4 regions of the Cohnella candida genome follow, and region 4 is predicted to be linked to each of the others. Evidence: riboswitches for the same ligand, from Rfam matches in the RefSeq annotation. Region 4 holds a riboswitch; each other region holds the start of a gene.
The links. A riboswitch is a leader RNA that binds a small molecule or an ion and turns the genes downstream of it on or off. The one in region 4 is predicted to bind cyclic di-GMP.
Positions count from the first base shown of each region.

Region 1: another riboswitch for cyclic di-GMP. It lies ahead of EAV92_RS22050 (DUF192 domain-containing protein); the one in region 4 lies ahead of EAV92_RS00770 (PilZ domain-containing protein).
Region 2: another riboswitch for cyclic di-GMP. It lies ahead of EAV92_RS23570 (HD-GYP domain-containing protein); the one in region 4 lies ahead of EAV92_RS00770 (PilZ domain-containing protein).
Region 3: another riboswitch for cyclic di-GMP. It lies ahead of EAV92_RS10450 (sensor domain-containing diguanylate cyclase); the one in region 4 lies ahead of EAV92_RS00770 (PilZ domain-containing protein).

Region 1 is NZ_CP033433.1:4,763,579-4,768,752, forward strand. It holds gene EAV92_RS22040 (DUF421 domain-containing protein) at 98-655, opposite strand; gene EAV92_RS24660 (hypothetical protein) at 745-888, opposite strand; gene EAV92_RS22045 (hypothetical protein) at 988-1,815, opposite strand; cyclic di-GMP riboswitch class I at 2,681-2,773, shown strand; gene EAV92_RS22050 (DUF192 domain-containing protein) at 2,862-3,227, shown strand; gene EAV92_RS22055 (Flp family type IVb pilin) at 3,253-3,459, shown strand; gene EAV92_RS22060 (A24 family peptidase) at 3,551-4,072, shown strand; gene EAV92_RS22065 (TadE/TadG family type IV pilus assembly protein) at 4,069-4,449, shown strand; gene EAV92_RS22070 (pilus assembly protein TadG-related protein) at 4,460-5,174, shown strand, end outside.
Region 2 is NZ_CP033433.1:5,096,899-5,102,072, reverse strand. It holds gene EAV92_RS23585 (WD40/YVTN/BNR-like repeat-containing protein) at 1-327, shown strand, start outside; gene EAV92_RS23580 (VUT family protein) at 379-924, opposite strand; gene queF (preQ(1) synthase) at 940-1,443, opposite strand; PreQ1 riboswitch class I at 1,603-1,646, opposite strand; cyclic di-GMP riboswitch class I at 1,787-1,873, shown strand; gene EAV92_RS23570 (HD-GYP domain-containing protein) at 2,038-3,066, shown strand; gene EAV92_RS23565 (Gfo/Idh/MocA family protein) at 3,142-4,242, opposite strand; gene EAV92_RS23560 (ThuA domain-containing protein) at 4,273-4,938, opposite strand; gene EAV92_RS23555 (LacI family DNA-binding transcriptional regulator) at 4,935-5,174, opposite strand, start outside.
Region 3 is NZ_CP033433.1:2,199,178-2,204,351, reverse strand. It holds gene EAV92_RS10470 (NAD-dependent epimerase/dehydratase family protein) at 1-578, shown strand, start outside; gene EAV92_RS10465 (cold-inducible protein YdjO-related protein) at 742-966, opposite strand; gene EAV92_RS10460 (alpha/beta hydrolase) at 1,116-2,111, shown strand; gene EAV92_RS10455 (hypothetical protein) at 2,133-2,669, shown strand; cyclic di-GMP riboswitch class I at 2,750-2,840, shown strand; gene EAV92_RS10450 (sensor domain-containing diguanylate cyclase) at 2,922-3,770, shown strand; gene EAV92_RS10445 (response regulator) at 3,899-4,669, shown strand; gene EAV92_RS10440 (adenylate/guanylate cyclase domain-containing protein) at 4,666-5,174, shown strand, end outside.
Region 4 is NZ_CP033433.1:183,756-188,929, forward strand. It holds gene EAV92_RS00760 (histidine kinase N-terminal 7TM domain-containing diguanylate cyclase) at 1-854, shown strand, start outside; gene EAV92_RS00765 (GGDEF domain-containing protein) at 888-1,571, shown strand; cyclic di-GMP riboswitch class I at 1,646-1,736, shown strand; gene EAV92_RS00770 (PilZ domain-containing protein) at 1,846-2,547, shown strand; gene EAV92_RS00775 (O-antigen ligase family protein) at 2,650-4,791, shown strand; gene EAV92_RS00780 (dehydrogenase) at 4,756-5,067, opposite strand; gene EAV92_RS00785 (cupredoxin domain-containing protein) at 5,167-5,174, opposite strand, start outside.

The DNA.
Region 1 (5,174 bases), 710 kb from region 4:
GTGTTCCTCCTGATGTCTGGTATTTTCGAGCCGAGACAAACTATAACATGGCTCGCTAGGCGAATGTTGAATCTGAGCCGATTCTCATCTTCCAAACTCAGCCACCAGGCTTCCGGATTTTTTCGAAAAGTTCGCTTTGGGCTTGCCCGAGCGGCGGGACTGGTTGGTTCAGCGCCGCCAGAATCTGTTCGGCTTGGCCGCGCGTCAGCGGCAAGGACGACTCCTTCAATTCATAGCCGATCCGCCCGTCGATCTCAATCGTAGCGGTACGGATATCGGAGAGATTGGCGATGCCTTTACGGCGGAGGCGCAACTCGAGCTGTTCCATGGTCATCCGCATTTTCCGCAGATTATGCTCCTGGATTTGACCGTCTTTGACGACGAGGGTCGGCCGACCGATCAGCCACTTTTCAAGCACCGGGAATTTGAGCGCGAGAAATTGGAAGATCAGCATGACGGCCACGAAAATCGCGATGCAAACGAGCGTTTTCCATAGCTCGTTCTCTGAGACCGCATGTCCGATAACGGTGCCGATGGCCAGCAGGGTGATCATTTCGAGCGTCGTCATTTCCGCGATCGCTTTTTTGCCGGCCAATCGAAGAGCGGCCAAGCCGAAGACGACGACCACCACAGCCTCATATGCGAAATTGTACATGGCTGAGCCCCCCTGTCGGCTATGTATATCTTTATTATGGCCCAAAAAACGAAACTCCCGGCCGTTAACGGGCCGGGAGTCGGAGCGTGTTAGCACTTGTTCGCGTTAGAGGACGGCTTCGGCTTTTTGGGTCTGTCACCCGCATGCTCGGAGCGCTTGTCCCCGAATTGGTCCAGGCGGGAGGGGGAAGCGGCAGGCCCGTCGTTATCCGGATGGTTGTTTCGTCCCGTCATGTTCGTCACCTCGGAAGTCAGCTTGGCACTCGTTCTTGTACAGTATGGCTTATTGATCCGTTTTTTATTGATGTGGTGGAGGGTGGCCTGGCAGTGCTTTTAAACCAGCATGCCCTCCGCTTTCCGGATCACTTCCGCAATCCGTCCCTCCAGCTCGTACATTTTCCGATGCTGCTCGACGATTTGCCGCGTGGCGGTATTCACGGAGCCGAGCAAGCCGGCGGACAGTTTGGCGTCGCGTTTGGAGAGGGACTGAGTGAAGCTTCTCCAAACCGTCGACTGGCTGTCTTTCGGGGCTTTCAGTGCGCTCTTCAAAGCTCGGATCTGCACTTGAAGAGGGGAGACCGCGGAAAGTTCGTCGCGGATCTTCTTCATTTTCGCGGACGTCGCCTTTCTGGCTTGCTGGTAAGCGGCGTCTTTGTTTTTGATTTCCTGGCGGGCGAGCTGGACGGGGATTTTGTAGGCATCGGACTGGGCTTGGAACAGGGCGGTCAGCGTCTTGTTCTTCACTTTCCGCGCGGCAGCCAGCTGTTGGTTGGCGCTGCGGTAGAGGTCGAACAGCTTCTGGTGCCTGCTCTTCGTCTGCTCGGCATCCGCTTTGAGCTTGGCGAGCTTGTCCGCGTCAATCTGCTGGATGCGTTTGCGCAGCGTCGTCAGCTTCTCTTCGCTGCGGTAATGGAGATCGGAAACCTTCTGCTCCCATTCCAGAGCGGACTGTTTTAACGCCACGTAATCCAAGTGCTGCTGCTTCAGTTTGGGTCCCCAAGTATCGTCAGCCGCGGCAAGCGTCCGTTCGTACTCCTTCTTCTGGGAGTCGGTGAAATCCGGTGAAGCGGCCCAAGCGGGAGGGGCGGCTAAGGCAGTCGCCAAAATCAAAAGGAACGATGACCAAATCCAGGCTTTCGTGATGAGCGGCTTGACGTTCATAAGCGAAGGTCTCCTTTCGCGCGCCCGGAAAACGAAAAAACACCCGCAAGCGAGGCTGTTGAGCCTGGCTTACGGGTGCTTCCCGGTGCGCGTTCATTGATTTTCGTCCACTATAACCCGCTGGAGTCGGTCGTGTCAAGAGAACAGCGGAACGTTTGTTCGTTTGATGCGAGTGGTGGGCGTCCGGATTAACACATAAGTAAACGTGGTTTACTTAAGTGGGTGGATGGTGGGAGTGCGAGAGGGTTTAAGTAAATGTGATTTACTTAATTCGGCGGATGTTGGGAGTGCGAGAGGGTTTAAGTATACGTATTTTACTTATTTCAGCGGGAACACGATGCGACGAGCAAATTAGTCTCTGTGGGAGACTATTTCAGCGGGAACATGGTGCAGCATGCAAAATAGTCTCTGTGGCGCGTTATTTCAGCGGGAACATGGTGAAGCGAGCAAAATAGTCTCTGTGGCGCGTTATTTCGGTGGGAACATGGTGCAGAGAGCAAAATAGTCTCTGTGGGAGACTATTTCGGCGCAATCACGGCGCAACGATGCGATAGTTCCCTAGTCCGGGTGGGGAGGGGGCTGGAGTCACAGATAAACATAAACTTTCTAGAATTCAATATTTTGTGAATTCTATAAGTTATCGGATGAAAACTGCGCATCAATACCCAACAAGCAAGCATCATACTAGGTCCAAATGCGCTTTTTCAGGACGACAGGCCTACTCCAAATACGCTGGCAATCCCTGTCGTTATACATATCGAAATGTTCAGAAAATTGATATTTACGTCGGATTTCAGGAAGATTATGTATCGGGCTATGATGAAATCACATCGAACCGGTGAGCCGAACTCAAAGCTCCTCCGGGTCTCGATAAAGGCAAACCCCGCGAAAGCGGGCGACGCAAAGCTACAGGGGCTAAGGACGCGATGAAGGCGCGTTACGCCAGCCAGCTGCCGAAAGATCCGGGGAGCTCTCTTTATTTTAGGGAACCCCCCTTTCGGGAAAAGGCGGGTTATTTTTCGTGGGATTGGAGGTGCGAGAACCGCATGATGCTGGTCATCCGGGAGACCGGACGGCAGCTGGGCTTGCGGATCGAAAAAGCGGACACGTTTTTCCGAAGGTTTCGCGGGTTGATGCTGACGCCGTCTCTGTCGGAAGGATCCGGCCTTCATATTCAGCCCTGCAGGGCGGTCCATTCTTTCTTCATGAAATATCCGGTGGACGTGCTGCACCTGGATGCCGAGGGCAAGATCGTCGGAATGGAGCATGGCCTTAAGCCGGGCAACATCGGGATTTCCTTCCGGAAAACCCGCTCGGTCGTCGAATTGCCGGCGGGTACGCTGACCCGTGAAGAAGTCCAGTTGGGACATACCGCCATATTCGAAGAACTTAGCGATTTATCCATTACTTAACCCCATTAAACGAGGAGGAAACAAAATGATGAAAAAACTGATGGGATTGCTGAAGCAAGAGGAAGGACAAGGCATGACGGAATACGGTCTCGTGCTCGGCCTGATCGCGGTGGCGGTCGTCGCCGCTCTGATTCTGCTGCGTGACCATATCATCGCGCTGTTCAACAACGCGGAAACCACGGTCAACAACGGCGTGACGCGTATGGGAACGACCCCGTCCCCGGCGCCGTAACGGATCCGATAAGCGGTCGGAAGGCCATACGTGACTTCGCGTATGGCCTTCTTTTATCCGCCGGAACGACATTTTCCGAGGAGGACCGGACGTGTGGACGAATGCCGTATTGCTGTCGGCTGCCGCGATCTGCGTGGCGACCGACTTGAAAAACCGGAAAATTTACAACGCCGTCATTTTCCCATCGCTTGCCGCCGCGCTGCTCATTCACGCTTGCCAGCGGGGCTGGAGCGGTTTGGCTGAAGGCTTGCTCGGCTTCCTCGTCGGCCTGGGCATTTTGCTAATCCCCTATCTCATGGGCGGAATGGGCGCGGGCGACGTTAAAATGCTGGCGCTGGTCGGAATGTTGAAGGGAATGGCCTTCGTGCTCGAATCCGCCGTCTACATGGCGCTGATTGGCGCCGTGATCGCGATCGGGGTTTGGTTGTTACACGAAGGACTGCGCGCGCGCATGCAGTATCTGGGTTTCGTTTGTTTTTGCCTTCGGATGAAGGTGTTCCCGGTTATGAGAGGCGGTGACGGGACCGCCGGATCCATCACTTACCCGTACGGAGTCGCCATCGCGGGCGGTGCGGTCCTCTGCCTGGCGCTGAAAGGATGGGGGGCGGCATGATCAAGGAACAGAAGGGACAGTCGCTCGTGGAATTCGCCCTGATGCTTCCGCTGCTGCTGCTCTTGATTTGCGGAATCGTCGATCTCGGACGGCTGCTGTTCGCGTACGTCAGTTTGAACATGACGGCGCAGGAGACGGTGCGGCTCGGCGGACTGGGGAAAGGCGACGCGGACATCGCGGCCTACGCGAAGAACCACGTCAGGGTGGGCAGCTCCTCTACGTTGAAAGTGACCATTACGCCGCAGGAATCAACCCGCAAGTCGGGCCAGGATGTAAAGGTCACCCTGACGTACTCGCTGCCGCTCATTACGCCGCTCCTCACGGAAATCATCCCGGCCCCGGTTCTTTCGGCGGACTCCACGATTCGGGTGGAATAGGAGGAGAACCATGTTACGATCCGCGTTGAACAGACTGAGGGACGAGCGAGGCAGCACGGCGGTGCTGGTCGGGCTGTCGTTCCTGCTCCTGCTGACGGCCACGGGTCTTGTCATTGACGGGGGCACGATGTATGCGGCCAAGAGCCACCTTCAGAAAACGGCGAACGCCGCCGTACTGTCAGGGGCGCAAGAACTCACCGGGCAGGAAGCGAACGTGCGGGCGGTCATCGGCGATATTCTGCAGCGGCACGGGGAGTCGTCCAGCTTGACGGGAACGGACGTGCAGATGAAATCGACCGTCCGCATCACCCTTCGAAAGCAAGTCCCCTTAAGTTTCAGCAAGCTGCTCGGCAAAGAAACGGCGACGGTCGAAGTGAAAGCGGCCGCGCAAATTCTTCCGATGGGAGCCGCGGAAGGCGTCGCGCCGCTCGGCATCGACGAATCGATCCCGCTCGAATTCGGCAAGACATACAAGCTCAAAGTGGACAGCTCCGGCGTGGAAGCCGGCTATTTCGGCATTTTGGCCCTTGGAGGGCCGGGCGCCTCGACTTACGAAAATAACTTGAAGTACGGGTACCAAAGCGAGATTAAGCTGGGCGACATCATCGATACGCAGACAGGCAACATCGCCGGCAAAACGCGCGAGGGCGTGCAGTTGCGCATCGATTCCGACCCCTATCCGCCGGGAGACTATACCCACCGGGATTCCCCGCGGGTCATCCTGA
Region 2 (5,174 bases), 380 kb from region 4:
ACGATGGATGAGAAAAAGGTGCCCCGTAACGGCGGAAACTCCCCCGGCACGCTGTATGTCGCGAGCCCGGACGTCGCCTTCATGGGCGGCCAATGCCAAGCTTGCGACAAACCGAACCGGCTCGGCAAAACGACGGACGGCGGCGAAACCTGGGTCAACCTGAAGCCGGAGTATTCCGGCTTCGACGTCCAACAGATCGCCGCGGCGGACGCCGATCACGTCTGGTGGATCAACACGGACGGCCAAGAACCTTCGAAAATGTACGTGACTTCGGACGGCGGCGCGAATTGGAAGCTCGTTCATACGTTCGACAAACCCTCCGCCTAAAACGAAAAAGCCTTCTTCCGTCGAACCGGAAGAAGGCTTTTTTCCGAAATCTCAAGCTTTCGCCGTAACGCGCGGCTTCGGCATGAGCTGCACGATGAGCGCGCCGATGCATTGCATCCCGACTTTGACGACGATCTGCCCCGCGATCGCGTAGCCGACCAAATCCCACGGCAGGAAGCCCGCGCCGATCGGCGACAAGCCGATGACGACGAAGATGACGCTGTCGAACATGCCGCCGACGAGACCGCTGTACAGCACCCTCAGCGACATCGGAAGCCGCAGCCTGGAGTAAATCTCCGTATCGGCCGTCTCCGAGAACAAGAACGTGATCGTGGACGCCGCCACGATCCACAGCGTATCGCCGAGCAAATACGACGAGACCGCCGACAGGACCATCGCCGCTCCGATCGCGCCGTACGTGAGTTTGCGTCCGATCGTGTTCTGCACCAAGTCTCTCAGAATGAACGTCGCCCCGATCAGGAACGAGCCCGCCGGGATGATCAATTTGCCCCACAGGACAGGATCGTTGTTCGCCGTAATGACGTTCGCCATCACGATCGCCAGCAGATACAGCAGAACCAGCACCGTTTTCAACATTCGTTCTTCTCCTCCTTAACGGTTGTCGACTTTCTCGGGATACATATCGTGATTCATCAAACGATGGAAAGCCATCTCTTCGTACTTCGTGCCCGGGCGCCCCCAATTGCAATAAGGATCGATCGAAATGCCGCCTCTAGGGGTGAATTTTCCCCATACCTCGATGTAGCGCGGCTCCATCAGTTTGATGAGGTCGTTCATGATGATGTTCATGCAATCCTCGTGGAAATCCCCGTGGTTGCGAAAGCTGAACAGGTAGAGCTTCAGGGACTTGCTCTCCACCATTTTCACGTCCGGAATGTAGGAGATGTAGATCGTCGCGAAGTCGGGCTGGCCCGTGATCGGGCACAGGCTCGTAAACTCGGGACAATTGAATTTCACGAAGTAATCCCGGCCCGTATGCTTGTTGTCGAACGACTCGAGCACTTCCGGCGCATAGTTGAACGGGTATTTCGTGCCTTGATTGCCAAGCAGCGTGATATCCTGCAATTCTTCCTTGCCGCGTCCTGCATGGGACATAAAAAAATCTCCTCCTTGTCTCCCTCGGCTCATAGGTACGGCAGCCGGGACCGGGAACAAGAACGAGATTCGCATCCGAAGGAACTCCAAAAAAACAGCGATCGTCTATCTGCCGAATCTCTGCGCACAAAGCGAAGAGCGAGCCGGCTGAAGCGGTCGCTTGCTATAGTTTTTTATAGAGGGAGTTCGCGAACCTCTCCCGGATCGCCGAGGCGAAACCGGATTTTCTTGTTCAGTTGTCATCCGATAGGATAGCACAGATCCGGGCCGTTGACTAGACTGGGACGCTGGTCCCATTATTTGTATGGACTTCCATGCCAAAATACCTTATAATCTGACCTGACCACGAGAAAGGCAAACTTATCGAAAGATAAGGACGCAAAGCTACGGGCCTACCGGGCGAAAGCCCCATGGCGGCCGAGTTGCCGAAGCATAGGGAGACCCCTACTTCTTTGTCCCGACAAAACATCCTATCTTCTTGAGCGAAGGTTGGATGTTTTTTTATACCCGGATACGCGGCAAAAGGTAAGCGTTTTCTCGCTGCTCCAAGGCTTTGTGGGCTGTCTGACGGCACAACACCCCAAGGAGGCTGCCATGCGGTACGACGAATATTCCCATCTGGGCGGCAAACGCGTTCTTCATCACGTCATGGACAACAAAGGGCTGCTGCTCATTCCAGAGGGCACGGTTTTAACGGAGCACCATATCGAGCTGATGGCCAACTTCAAGGTCGACGTTTTCGACGTCATCGTCCAGGAAGTCGAAACGGGTCCCGCCAATCAGGCGGAAGTGAGGGAGCTGGTCAACAAAACGGCTGCCCGGCTGCAGGACATCGATCATTTCGTGCAAGCCAACGGAACGGTTCCGGTGCTCGAACTCGAGGAGAAAGTGCTCCCGGTCATCATGGAGGCCGCCCGTAAACGCAACCTGTTCCAACTCTTCGCGGATCTCAAGTCGATGGCGGATTACCGCTACAAGCAGAGCATCGGCGTCGTCGTCATGTCCGCCATGCTGGGCAAATGGCTGCACCTCGACCAGAAGGAGCTTTCCTTGCTCAATTCGGCGGCCAGCCTCTACGATATCGGCTCGGTCAAACTCCCCTCCTATTTGCTCAAGAAACCGGAGAGGCTGCTCCCCAGCGAGCGGGAGATCATGAAAGAGCACGCTATGCTGGGATACGAGCTTCTTCTGGAGTCAGGAGTGGACCCCCGCATCGCCCGGGTCGCCCTGCAGCATCATGAGCGGGAAGACGGCAGCGGTTACCCTCAAGGGATTAAAGGGAGCGAGATCGACCCCTTAAGCAAAATCATCGCCCTGGCCGACGTGTACGTAGCGATGACTTCGGCGCGCCCCTACAGGGAGGCGTATGCTTTCTACGAAGTCATCCACGAGATCCACAAGCAAATCATCCAAGGCCGCTTCGATTCGGCGATCGGCCTGACCTTCCTGAACGGGCTGATGGCCGCGCAGATCGGCAGCGAAGTCATTCTCTCCGATGAACGGAAAGGCCGGATCTTGCTCATCAATCCGAACTATCCGACGAGCCCCCTCGTCTCGCTCGACGACGAGTTCATCGACCTGAGCAAAGACGGTTCCGTCAAAATCAAGGAAATCGTAGGTTAGATGACAACCGGCCTTATAGACGGAAAGCTCCTCCTTCGCCTGTTGGCAAGGGAGGAGCTTTTTTAAATTAGCGGCTCAGTCCAGCTCGTGGTCGCCCAGTCCGAGCGGCAGCGGAGCCGGCTTCTCGCAGGTGCTTTGCATGATGTAATGCTTGCCTTGCGCCGATGCATCGTGGAAGCCGTGCATCGCCTCGAGCACGTGGTTAGCCATCGCGCCGTTCGCGCGGTGCTTGCGGCCGGTCAGGATGGCTTTGGCCATGTCCGCCGCGCCGACGCCGCGGGCGTTCTCCGCTTTGCCGTGGGTGAGCGGAATCTGCGACCACTCGCGGGATCCCGCGCGCCAGACGGACACAGGGCCGCCGAACGTGTTCGGATCCGGCACCAGCAGCGTGCCTTGGCTGCCGTACACTTCGATGCGCGGAAGCGTGGAGCCGCCCGCGATGTCGAAGCTGGTGAGCAGCGTGCCCACCGGACCGGAAGCGAAGTCGAGTACGCCCGCGATGTGCGTCGGCGTTTCAACCTTCACGACTTGCCCGAATTTCGGCTGGCTCGTGATCGTCCGCTCCGCATGGGAGATCCGCGCAGAGCCGGTGACGCGGGTGATGGGGCCGAGCATGGCGACCATCGCCGTCAAATAGTACGGTCCCATGTCGAACATAGGGCCGCCGCCGATTTGGTAGAAGAACTCCGGAGCCGGGTGCCAGCTTTCCGGGCCGCTGCTGGTCATGAAGGCCGTGGCGCCGATCGGCGTGCCGATCCAGCCGTCTTCGATCAGCTTGATGCTCGTCTGTATGCCGCCGCCGAGGAACGTGTCCGGCGCGCAGCCGACGCGAAGTCCCTTGCGCTCGGCAAGCTCCAGCAGCTGTTTGCCTTCCTCGCGGGTAACGGAGAGCGGCTTCTCGACGTAAACGTGTTTGCCCGCTTCAAGGGCTTTCATGCAGACCGAGGCATGCGCCTGCGGAATCGTCAGGTTGATGACCATTTGGACTTCCGGATCTGCCAGCAGCTCGTCTACCGAGCATCCGCGCACGCCGTGCTCGGCCGCTTTCGCTTTCGCGCGTTCGACGTCGATGTCCGCGCAGGCGACGACTTCCATCGACTCGAATCGTTTGCCGTTCTGAAAATAAATGCCGCTGATGTTGCCCGTTCCGATAATGCCGACTTTCAGTTTCTCCATAAGGTTCCCGTCTCCTTCATTGATCCCCGATCAGGATTGTTTGCCTTGCGCGGCCCAGAGAAATCCCCGCCGCATGAGTTCCAGCACCGGCGGCATTTCCACGATGTTCGCCTGATGGCCGAGCGAGTTGTAATACACCCGGCCGACTCCCCAGCGTTTCGTCCAAACCACCGGCATGTCGACCGCTTTGTTGAGTGAATGCGGCCCCGGCACGACCGGAAAGCGCGTCGTCGCGAGCACTTCGACCGCAGGGTCGACGTGCATGTAATATTGCTCGCTCCGCACGGTGAAATCCTCGAGTCCCTCCACTAATGGGCTGGAGCTGTTCGATACGTTGACCGTGTACTCCACGCCGTCATTGCCGGGATGAGCAACCCATTGGCCGCCTGTCATGAACTGCCAGTCCACGTTCTCGCGGAACGCGTCGCACATGCCGCCGTGGCAGCCCGCCAATCCCACGCCGGACTGCACCGCTTGGGACACGTTGTCCACGAGCTTCTGATCGATTTTATCCATCGTCCATACCGGAATGATGAGATCGAGGCCCTTCAGCTTCTCCCCGTCGGCGAAAGCCTGCAGGGTGTCCGATACTTCGACTTCGAATCCTTCCTTCTCGAGCAGTTCCTGGAAAATGCCCGCAACCTCTCTCGGTTGATGGCCGTCCCAACCGCCCCATACGATAAGCGCTTTTTTCAAAACGAATCCTCCTTCGTTGTCCCGCACGACTTCCGGACCACGAGCCTGGGCTCGAGCACGTCGCAAATCGGTTCCTGTTCACCTTCCGCGGCATCTAGAATGCGATCCAACACCCGCTCCGCCGCGAGCTTGCCCATGTCGTAAAACGGCACGTGAACCGTCGTCAGCGGCGGCTCGCTGAACCGGGCGGCATCGGAATCGTCGTAAGCGACGATCGCGAGATCCTCGGGCAGCGA
Region 3 (5,174 bases), 2.0 Mb from region 4:
TCCAACGGCCCGTTACGATGTACGGAGTGAACAAGGTCGCGGGTGAACTGCTCTGCCAGTATTATTTTCTAAAGTACGGCGTGGATACCCGCGGCCTCCGGTTTCCCGGGCTCATCTCCCACACGGCGCCTCCCGGAGGGGGAACGACCGATTATGCCGTGGACATCTATTTCGCGGCCGCTAGGCATGGGGGATACGAGTCCTATATCGCCGCCGGCACTTTCATGGATTTTATGTACATGCCCGATGCGGTGGAAGCCGTCATTCAGCTTATGGAAGCGGATCCATCGGGGTTGGTTCACCGCAATGCGTATAACGTAACCGCGATGAGTGCGGATCCGGAGATGCTGGCCGCGGAAATCCGCAAGCATATCCCGGACTTTCGGCTGCATTACCGCGTGGATCCGCTTAAGCAGAGAATCGCCGAGAGCTGGCCGGATTCGCTGGATACGACGGCGGCGGAAAACGAGTGGGGCTTCCGTCCCCGCTTCACGCTGGAAAAGATGACGGAGGAAATGCTGGCTTTTGCGGGGGGACGCAACCCGCCGGAAGACGGTCCGCGCGGGAACTCGCCGTAATGCGCGGAACCGCACCTTTATTTTTTGCGCGGTCGCGCCATTACTTTTTCGGTTACAAACGGCCTATTGTCTCTTATCATAAGAAGTAATCCAAGCCAAGGCACCCAGCCCGCATGACAGTCATCTCAGAACCGGGTCCTTGGCTTGGTCTTTTTTTGTTGAGTCAGGAAAGCCAGGGAGTTTCGTCTTTCTTCTTGCGCTCCGTTTTATGCTTCTTGATCAGCTTCGGCAAATGCTTGATCCCCCGGATCATCTTCCCCTGGCACATGGGACACGCCGGCGCATCGGAAGCCGCCAGCTCGTCGCGGACCCATACTTTGCATTCCGGGTTCACGCATCTCCATATCGGCACGGGCGCCGTATCGGGCTTCGGCGTTTCGGAATCCACGTGTGACCACCTCCACCGAAGTAAATTTCCCCGAGCGTCGGGTTCCTAAACGGCGCAGCACGAATCGAAAATTGTAAAAACGAAGCGGACTTTGATACACTGGAGTCAGCTTTTTTTCAGTTGAGGATCGATGCGGGGGAGTGCGGGGAATGAGAAAATTATGGATCGCGGCGGGAGCGGTCGTCCTGTTCGGTTTTGCGGCCGGTTGCGGAGCATCGGACGGCCAGCCTGCGGCGCAGACCGCCGCCTCTTCCCAGACAGCGGTTTCGACGCCGGCGGTTTCCGTACCTTCGGCTCCTTCCGCAACGGCGTCTGAGCAGACGTCCCGATCGAAGCCGCCCTCTCCCTCGCGATTGGAAAAGGTGAAATTCCACAGCAAAGCGTTAAACGCGGACAAGCGTCTGCAGATTTACTTACCGCCGGGCTACGACGCCAGCCGCCGTTATCCCGTTCTCTATTTGCTTCACGGATATTTCGGAACCGAGTCCGCCTGGATGCCGGAGATGCAGACGGATAAAGCGGCCGACCGTTTGATAGAGGACGGCAGCATCGAGCCGCTGATCATCGTCGCTCCGGAAATGGACAACAGCTACGGTCTCAATTCTTCCGACGCCTATCGGCTGGAGACTCCGAAGGATCCGGTGCATTCCCGTTACTATGGGCGCTACGAAGATTATATGGTACATGACGTCATCGGCTACGTGGATTCGCATTACAGCACCGAAGCCAGTAAGAAAAGCCGTTATATCGGCGGCTATTCCATGGGCGGGTTCGCGAGCTTGCATATCGCTTTCCGGCATCCCGATCTCTTCTCCAAAGTCGGCGGCCACAGCCCGGCGCTGTGGACGGATTGGTCGAGCGTGCCGCGGATGAAATCGTGGCTGTATCCGACCGCGGCGGAACGGAAGCGCAGAGATCCGGTCCAGCTCGCCCGCACGGCGGATCTCTCCGGGATGTCCGTCTATCTCGACTGCGGGGATAAAGACGACTACAAACTGTACGTCGGCACGTCCCAGCTGTACGACGCATTGCAAGCCCGCGGAATTCCGTCGGAGTACCACTTGGGCAGCGGCAACCACAGCCGGACGTATTGGAAAAGCCATATCGAGGATTACCTGCGCTTCTATGCCGGAATCCCATCGTAAGGAGAAGGGCAGGAGATCCGCGTGCTGACGGAAATGGATAAACGCACCTTCGACGCCCTGGATGACGATACGCTGGTGACGGCATGCGTGCGTACGGTCATCGCGGCGTACAAGGAATCGGGAACGCCGGGAGAGAACTTCCATGCGGGTCTCTTCGAGCGGCTCACCCCAGGCCAGCAAGCCCTGTTCTGGTTCCGGGTCTATTACGATCACGTAATCGTGTCCGCCGACGACTTCCGCTGGTGGACCTGCTATTTTCTCCCGCAGGCGCGCATCTGGGCGAATATCCGGCATTCCCTTCGGTTTTTCGGCGACGAAGCTCTCGTCCTCTTGCTGGAAGAGCTGGAAAGATCGCTGAGGAAGAGGGCGGCCGGTCAAGAGGAAGAAAACGGGGAGAACGATCTCGATCCGGGCGAGCTGTATTCGGACCCGGCATTACAGCCTATTTTCTCGCATGCTTTCGAGCGGTTCCGGGAGCTGGCACCCGATGTATCTCGTCGGATTGCCGGATTCATCCGGACGAAGCCCGTACATTTTGTTCGATTCGTACGCGGGTAGCGTTTCATTCATCAAGCGGACGGGTAATAATGAACGCCGGAACGATACGTGATTCACGAACCACGATACGCGAACCATCCGAAGCGAAAAGGCAAACTTGCTGAAAAGCGAGGACGCAAAACCTCGGGCCTAAGGAAACGATGGAGTTTCTAAGGCGGCCGGGTTACCGAAAGAGGTGGGCTTTGCCATGTCCATTCCTTTCGGGATGGACTTTTTTTGCGCTTCGGAGCGGTGAGACAAGGGGAAATTCCAATGGAATACGGTTATGAAGGAATCACGACGGAATACCATCTCCTTCGAGACGCAGTGCAATGCTTTTTCCAGACGCTAAGGGAAATCATACCTGCCAATACGTTTTTCGTCGCTGCAACCCAGGAGAGCGCCTACGTGCTGATCAGCGTTTACAATGCATCCGAAACCCTCGTCAAAGAAGGGGACACGCTTGCCCTTCCGGTTACGGGAAAACTCGGCGCTTGCAGCTTCCTGGGCATTCCGATCGTCCTTCGGGACGGCAGGACATTCGGCCAGTTTTGCGCCTTGGACCGGAAGCACGCTTTCACCCGAGAGGATGCGAGATTGCTTGAGAGAATGGCCGAATTGGTCAGCCGCTTGATCGAGGTGGAGGAAAACGCGATTTTCGACGATTTGACGGGCGTGTACCGCAGGAAGTACATGGAGGGTTTGTTCTACCACTTACCGACGAATGCGAAGAAAGCGATCGTTTTTCTGGATCTGGACGATTTCAAAAGCATCAACGATACCTACGGCCACGAGATCGGGGACGAGGTGCTGCGAAAAATCGGCGCCATCCTGAAGGAAATCGCCGTCGTCCATCAATCGGCAGCCTGCCGATATGCAGGAGACGAATTCGTCATCCTCCTTCCGGACGCCGGAGAAGAAACGGTGCTTGAGGCGGTGGACCATCTCATGGACCGCTTGTCGCGCCCGCTGCCGATCGGGGAGATGGCTTTGACGGTCTCGGCTTCCGTCGGAATCTGCCTCGAGGCTAGGACTTTGCAGGAATACATCCAAAGAGCCGATTCCGCGATGTACCAGATCAAACGGGAGAATAAGCACGGCGTGCGCATATACGCCGGTTGAAACGGCTCGGCGCCGCTTCCATGGGGAAGCGGCGCTTTTTTTTATAGTCTTTTAAGACTAGCCTCATTGTCACATCTTGTCGGTCCATATACAATGAGAGAGACAAGATATGGAAGCGGGGTTTGCCCTTGAAGCGCATTCTCATCACCGACGATTCTCCCATCATGCGCAGAAACCTGAATGCGATTCTCTCGAAGGCGGGCTATGAAATCGCAGCGGAAGCGGCCAATGGGGAAGAAGCCGTTCACGCCTACCGTAAACACCGTCCCGACCTCGTGACGATGGACATTACGATGCCTGTCATGGATGGACTCGAGACCGTCAAAAGGCTGATGAAGGAAGATCCGGATGCCCGGATTATCGTCATCAGCGCATTCGACCAGAGAAACATGCTGTTCCAAGCAATGGAGAACGGCGCGAAAACTTATTTGATCAAACCGATCACGGCAGACAAGCTGCTGGCGGCCGTTCGCCAGCAGCTTGAACCGTTATCCCGGGAGGATGGCGGCGCCGGCGGTACAACCGGGTCGAAGGGCGAGCGCCGAGTTGACGGGGAGAATACCTCGTCGACCGCATCCGCGAATGAACCCAGTTTCGCGGTGGACAACCGCGGAGGCCAATTCGCCATCCGGCTCATCGATCCGCTTCGGCCGGGTCCCTATACGGAGCTGCAGACCGCCGTTCAAGGCCTGTTGTTCGTGAAGCCGATCAACATCGTCTTTCAATTCGGCGATGCCGGGAGCTGCCATCCCGAACTGGCTTCCGCGTTGGAGACGCTCATCGGTACGATCCGCGGAGCGGGAGGCAGCGTCGCCGTCAGCGCGACACGCGAAACGCTGGCCGCATCCTTGCGCGGCCTCTTGTCCGTTCCCATCGGGACGGAAGGCCGTCAAGCATGAAAGACATGGCCAAGGAGAAATTAGGCAGCCTCAAGAGGCAGTTAACGCTTGAGGCAGGCCTCATGATCGGTTTGCCGGTATTTATGCTCGGTGCCTTCGCTCTATTCGGCGCCGCGGGGAGTCGGGAGAATGGGGGATGGGGAGCGTTCCTGTTCGCGTTATCGCTCGGCGGAACCGTCCTCTTCGTCCTTACGGTTCGGCGACGCTTGCAAGTTCGAATCTATGAGCCGCTGGGTCATTTTCGCTCAACGCTAGAGGATATCTCAGAAGGCTTTATTCCGGACCAGGTGCCGGAAGAGCTCTTCCAACGGGCCGAGCCCGGCATTACGGAAGCGTTCCGTCAGGTGATCCACATCAACCGGATGCTGCTCAAAAACGTCGACAACCTCGAGCAGGGTTACGAAGAGGAGCGTCAGGCCAAGCTGGCCCAGCAGGCGCTCACCCGCTCGTATCAACGTTTCGTTCCTCAGGATTTCATCCGTTTCCTTCAGAAGAAGAGCATTAC
Region 4 (5,174 bases):
AGGGCGACGTGTTCGAGATGGAGAAATTCCTGTCTCCGCTGCACACGCAGGGAGAAGTTAATGAATTTCTGTATAAATACCGAAATAATCCTCAAGAGCGCATGCAAACCGAAATTACGCTCGCCGACAACATGACCCGCCACGTGACCATCCAGATTTCCCCGGTGCTGGACGACCGCAAATCGCTGATCGGGCGCGTGATCACGTTTCACGACGTCACGGAGCTGCGCAAGCTGGTCGACGAGATGAACCGGAAGAACGAAGCGCTGCACGAAAGGAACCTCGAGCTGGTCACGATCCAGGAAGAGCTGTTCCGGGTCAACCAGAAGCTCGAGCAGATGGCCATTACCGACGGCCTGACCGGCTGTTACAACCGGCGGTACCTCATGCAGCAGCTGGAGCACGAAGTGCTGCTGAACATGCGTTACCGGATTCCGTTCTCCGTGTTTCTGTTCGATATCGACCATTTCAAGCAGATCAACGACCGCCACGGCCATCTGGTCGGGGACGAAGTCATCAAGAGCACCGCCGAAATCGTGCGGGACAAGCTCCGGAGAACCGATATTCTCGCCCGGTACGGAGGCGAGGAATTCACGATTTACCTGCCGCATACGGGACGGGAGCAGGCGGAGCTGCTGGCGGAACGGATCATGTACGCCATTAACCATAACGAAGTGGCGGCCGGCTCCGAGAACGTCAAGATCACCATCAGCATGGGCATCGTGACGGAGGACGGAGACGATATCCGCTTCGAAGATCCCAAGGAATATTTGCGGGAAGTGTTTGCCCGCGCGGACTCCGCGCTGTATAAAGCGAAAAACGGTGGAAGAAACCGGGTCGTACTGGCCCATTAACGAAGTTCAGTTCGTCGTGTCGGAGGTGTCGGGATGAGACGTTTGGGACTATCGCTGGGGATCGGGTTGTCGATCGCGTTCAGCGCGGCCGTTACGGCCGTGCATCTCGCTTGGGGAAGCGGCCCGGATCAGGCGGTTACCGCGGCGTGGATCGGGCTTGCTTTCCTTGCGATCACGGTGCCTCTCGGTTGTTTTTTCGGCGTCCAATACGACAAGCTGAGAGGTTGGGCGGAGCGCGACACGCTGACCGGCGCCTGTACGCGCCGGTTCCTGCAGACCGGTTACCCGAGGCTCGTCGCGCAGGCGGACCGCAGACGCAAGCGGATGTCGGTGCTGCTCGTCGACGTGAACGATTTCAAGGCCGTCAACGACACGCTCGGACACGCGAAGGGCGACGAATTGCTCCGCAAACTCGCGTGCGGACTGATGAACGCATCCCGTCACGGCGAGATCGTGGGACGTTGGGGCGGCGACGAATTCCTGCTTCTATGCCCGTACGGCGACCGTTCGGCGCTCGAGGCGCTGAACCGGGCGATCTCGGAGCAGATCGCAGGCATTTCGGCGCAATGGAACCGGCCTTTGTCGGTATCGGTCGGAACGGCGGTCTACCCGGATGACGGAAGGGTGCTCGACGAGCTCGTGCAAGCGGCCGACCGAGGCATGTATGCCGACAAGCACCGTCGCAAGGAAGTTGTCCAGCAGCGGCTGAAAGCATAAAGAAACCGGGAAAAAAGTCTTACGCAAATAGACATGCATGTGGTAATATAGAATCAATATGACAGACTTGAGACGTCGATAATTGGCAAACTTGCCGAAAGGCAAGGACGCAAAGCTACAGGGTCTAACGTTCGCTCGTCGAACTACGACAGCCTGGCTGCCGAATCGTCCCGTACACCGTACATAGGGATTTTGGCGAACAGGCTGCTTCCGATCGGGAGCCGCCTTTTTATTTTACATAGACAAAGTGAGATAGGGAAAGGTGGTCGCTGGCATGAGAAACGGTTGGAGCTCGCAGGCCGGCCTGGCGAGCGCGAACGGGGATCTGCTTCCGCTGAATGTCCTGCTGCATTGCCGGACGGTGGTGGAATCGCAAAATTTCGTAACGACCGGCCTGATGACGCACGTCGAAGGCGAGTTGTTCGAGGTGGAGCTCAGCGAGTTCGAATCATTCGAGCTGGGCGAGAAAGTCAAACTGACGATTTACACGCCGGCGGGCATCCAGACGTTTCCGTCTACCATTTTCGCGAAATACGAAGGCGCGATCGCGCTCATCCAGCCTCCCGAGGTGCATAAGAAATTCGAGGAGAAGCGCGAGCATCCCCGCGTTGAAGTCAGCGGCAGCGTGCAGCTCGTCGACGTTTTGGATAAGGAAGGCAATCCGGTCGAAGTGACCCTGCGGAATATCAGCGTATCCGGCATCGCATTCGAGGCGCCGGACCTGCCGGCGTTTACGAAGGAAGCCACAATGAAAGCGACCGTCGGTCTCGGCTTCGAGTTCAATTGCGAGCTGGAAATCGTGAGAAGGGATCGCCAGGAAGAAGGCTTGATGTGCGGCGCGAAAATGAAGCTGCTGGAGCCCGATATGCTGCGTCCCCTGCGCGCGTTGATCCTTCGCCAGCAGGTGGAGCGGAACGTCCGCACCCGCAAAGAGAACGAGAACAAGAAGCATACCGCCGTTTTCAAAAAAGCTTGATCGGTTAAGGTCGTCCATATTGCTCAATTCCGGCAGGTCCTTCATACTGGACCTGTCGTTTTTCGTGTTTACGGCATGCGTAGATTCGGAGGATTCAGGATCGTGAGAAAGTTCGGTCATTTCGCCGCTGCGGCGGTGTTGGCGGGATTGCTCGGGTGGTCGGCCTGGCGATTTGGGCTGTTTTACGACGATGACGCGTATTCGGCCGAGCTCCTCGTATTCGCCGCCGTGCTGGCGGGATTGCCATGGGTTGTGTGGGGCCGTAAGGAATCCTTGCCTGCCGCGGCTTTGTTTCCGCTGGGCGTGGCTGCTTGTTACGGCATCACCCTGCTGATGGGTCCCGCTTCCTACTCCGGAACGGTAGATTCGATGCTTCGGTGGACGGCGTTTGCCGGCTGGCTGACTTTGTTGTCCTTGTGGGGGAAGAAGCCCGGTCATCGGGGATGGGGAGAAGCGGCCATTCAGGCAATAGGTTTGTTCCTGCTCGTCGGAGGCTGGCTGGGTTGGTTCGGATGGCTGTCTTTTCCCGAGATCGTGCTCCGATTCGACGACCCCGAATTGTCCGCGACCGGCGTTCGTCTGGCCGGATTCCTGCAGTATTCTAACGCGTACGCCGCGGTTTTGGCTTTCTTCTTGCTGCGGCAATGGCAGGGATGGGCGGGGGCCGGCAAGCTGAGGGCGATCGCGGCGAGCTTGTCCGCCATTCCCTATGCGGGGGCGATCGCGTTAACCGAATCCAGGGGAGCGATTGCCGCTCTGCTGGCCGGATTCGTGCTGGCGCTGGTTTTCGCGGACGGGCGCAGGGAGAGGGGAAAACTGCTGCTCGTCGCGTGTTGGACGCTGCTTGGCGGCTGCGCGGCCGCGGGCGGTGCGCTTCGCGCCGTCGCCGCCGGCGGCTCTTGGGGCTGGTTGACGGCAGGTGTACTCGTTGCCGGAGCCGGCGCTCTGTATGGCTTGTGGCTGTGGACTTCACGGCGGGGAAAAGGGGAAGGCTGGCCGACAGTTATTCTGTGGGCGGGTGTGACGGTTTTGGCGTTGGCATTAGGTGCGGCTGCTTATGCGTGGATGGGGAGCATGGGGAACGGCAGCCGCCTGTCCGGCGGAGAGTTCGGCACCGCCGCTTCGCGCCTGCTCTTCTACCGGGACGGTTGGCGCATGTTCCTGGATTCGCCTTGGCTTGGCTTCGGAGGCGACAGCTGGCGATCTTTGTTCGGTTACTATCAATCCCAGCCTTACGTCGGCAGCGAAGTGCACAGCGGGTATCTCGATATGCTGCTGGATACGGGGTTGCTAGGGTTGGCCGCTCTCGCGGTAATGCTCGTCGTTTGGATTCGCCGGGTGTGGAAAACGCGGCGCGAGGCGCTGGCTCCCGCCGCGGTTCTTTTGCTGCATGCGGCCGTGGATTTCGATTTTTCCTACGCCTGGATCTGGCTGCTGCTGCTCGCGTGGTTTGCGCTGTTCTCCGCGAACGCGGAAGCCGGTCGGCCCGACGCACGCCGATGGCGGGCCGCCGGCGGAGTAGCCGCCGCGCTGCTGCTGGGCGCGTCGGCGTGGGGCCTGTGGGCGGCTTGGCATGGCCATGCCGCCGCCCGGGACTTGGCCGCCGCCCGGCGGACGGCGACCCCTGCCGCGCGCGAAGCGAAGCTGCGCGCGGCGCTTACGGCGAATCCGGCGCTTGTCCGGATTCGCTTGGCGCTCGCCCCGATCCTGCTGCAGGCGGAGGAGCGGGAGAGCGTGCTGGCGGCGGGACTGCGGTATGAACCGCAGTCCGCGCCGCTGCTCTTGCAGCTCGGCTTGGCGGAAGCCGAGCTGGGCATTGCCGCGCAAGCGGAGGTTCGCTTGCGCGAGGCGCTGCGGCTGGAGCGGTTCAGCCGCGAAGCACATGTCGCCGCGATCGCGGAGATGGCGCGGCTCTCGCAAGCGCTGCGCTTCCGCGGCGACGCAGCGGGCGCCCGCACGGCGGCGGAGGCGGCCGTCTCCTTCTACGAGCGGTTCGCCGCGCTCGCGCGGGAAGTGGAGGCGGAGCCGCATCCGGCCAACGGCCGGGGCTTCGCGATGGCGCCGTCCGCCCAGTTCAACGCCGCTCAAGCTTACGCGGACTTGGGCCGGATCCCCAAAGCGCGGGGGCTTCTGCTTGGCTTGATCTCCGCCGACTCGGACGGCTGGCGGGACGAAGCGGAGGAGCTGCTGAAGAAGCTGGACGAAGGATCAGCCTCCGAACGCGTCGCGGAAAGCCCGGGATAACTTGGCGGGCTCCACGGCCCACAGCGTTGCGATTTCACCGCAGACCGCTTCGTCCCACCAATCCGCGAGAAGCTTCCGGTTGCTGTGATTGAGCGTGATCCATTCCAAGTTGCCGATCACTTTCCTGTAATACAGTTCGACCGCTTCTTTGACCTTTTCGGGCGGCACGAAGAGTTTCAGCCTTTTAAGGGTCCGGTAGAGCTCGTTGTCGCAGGCACGGCGGATGCTTCGGGGAGTAGGGAGCGGAGTTTTGTGTTTTTCTTGGCCGTCTTTCATGGACTATTCTCGCCTCACTTTCCTGCGATACCTTATGCGGAGCAGGCCCAGGAAGCGACAAAGACGCCCTCGCGGGCGTCTTTTTTTGAATCTCGGATTTTATTGGA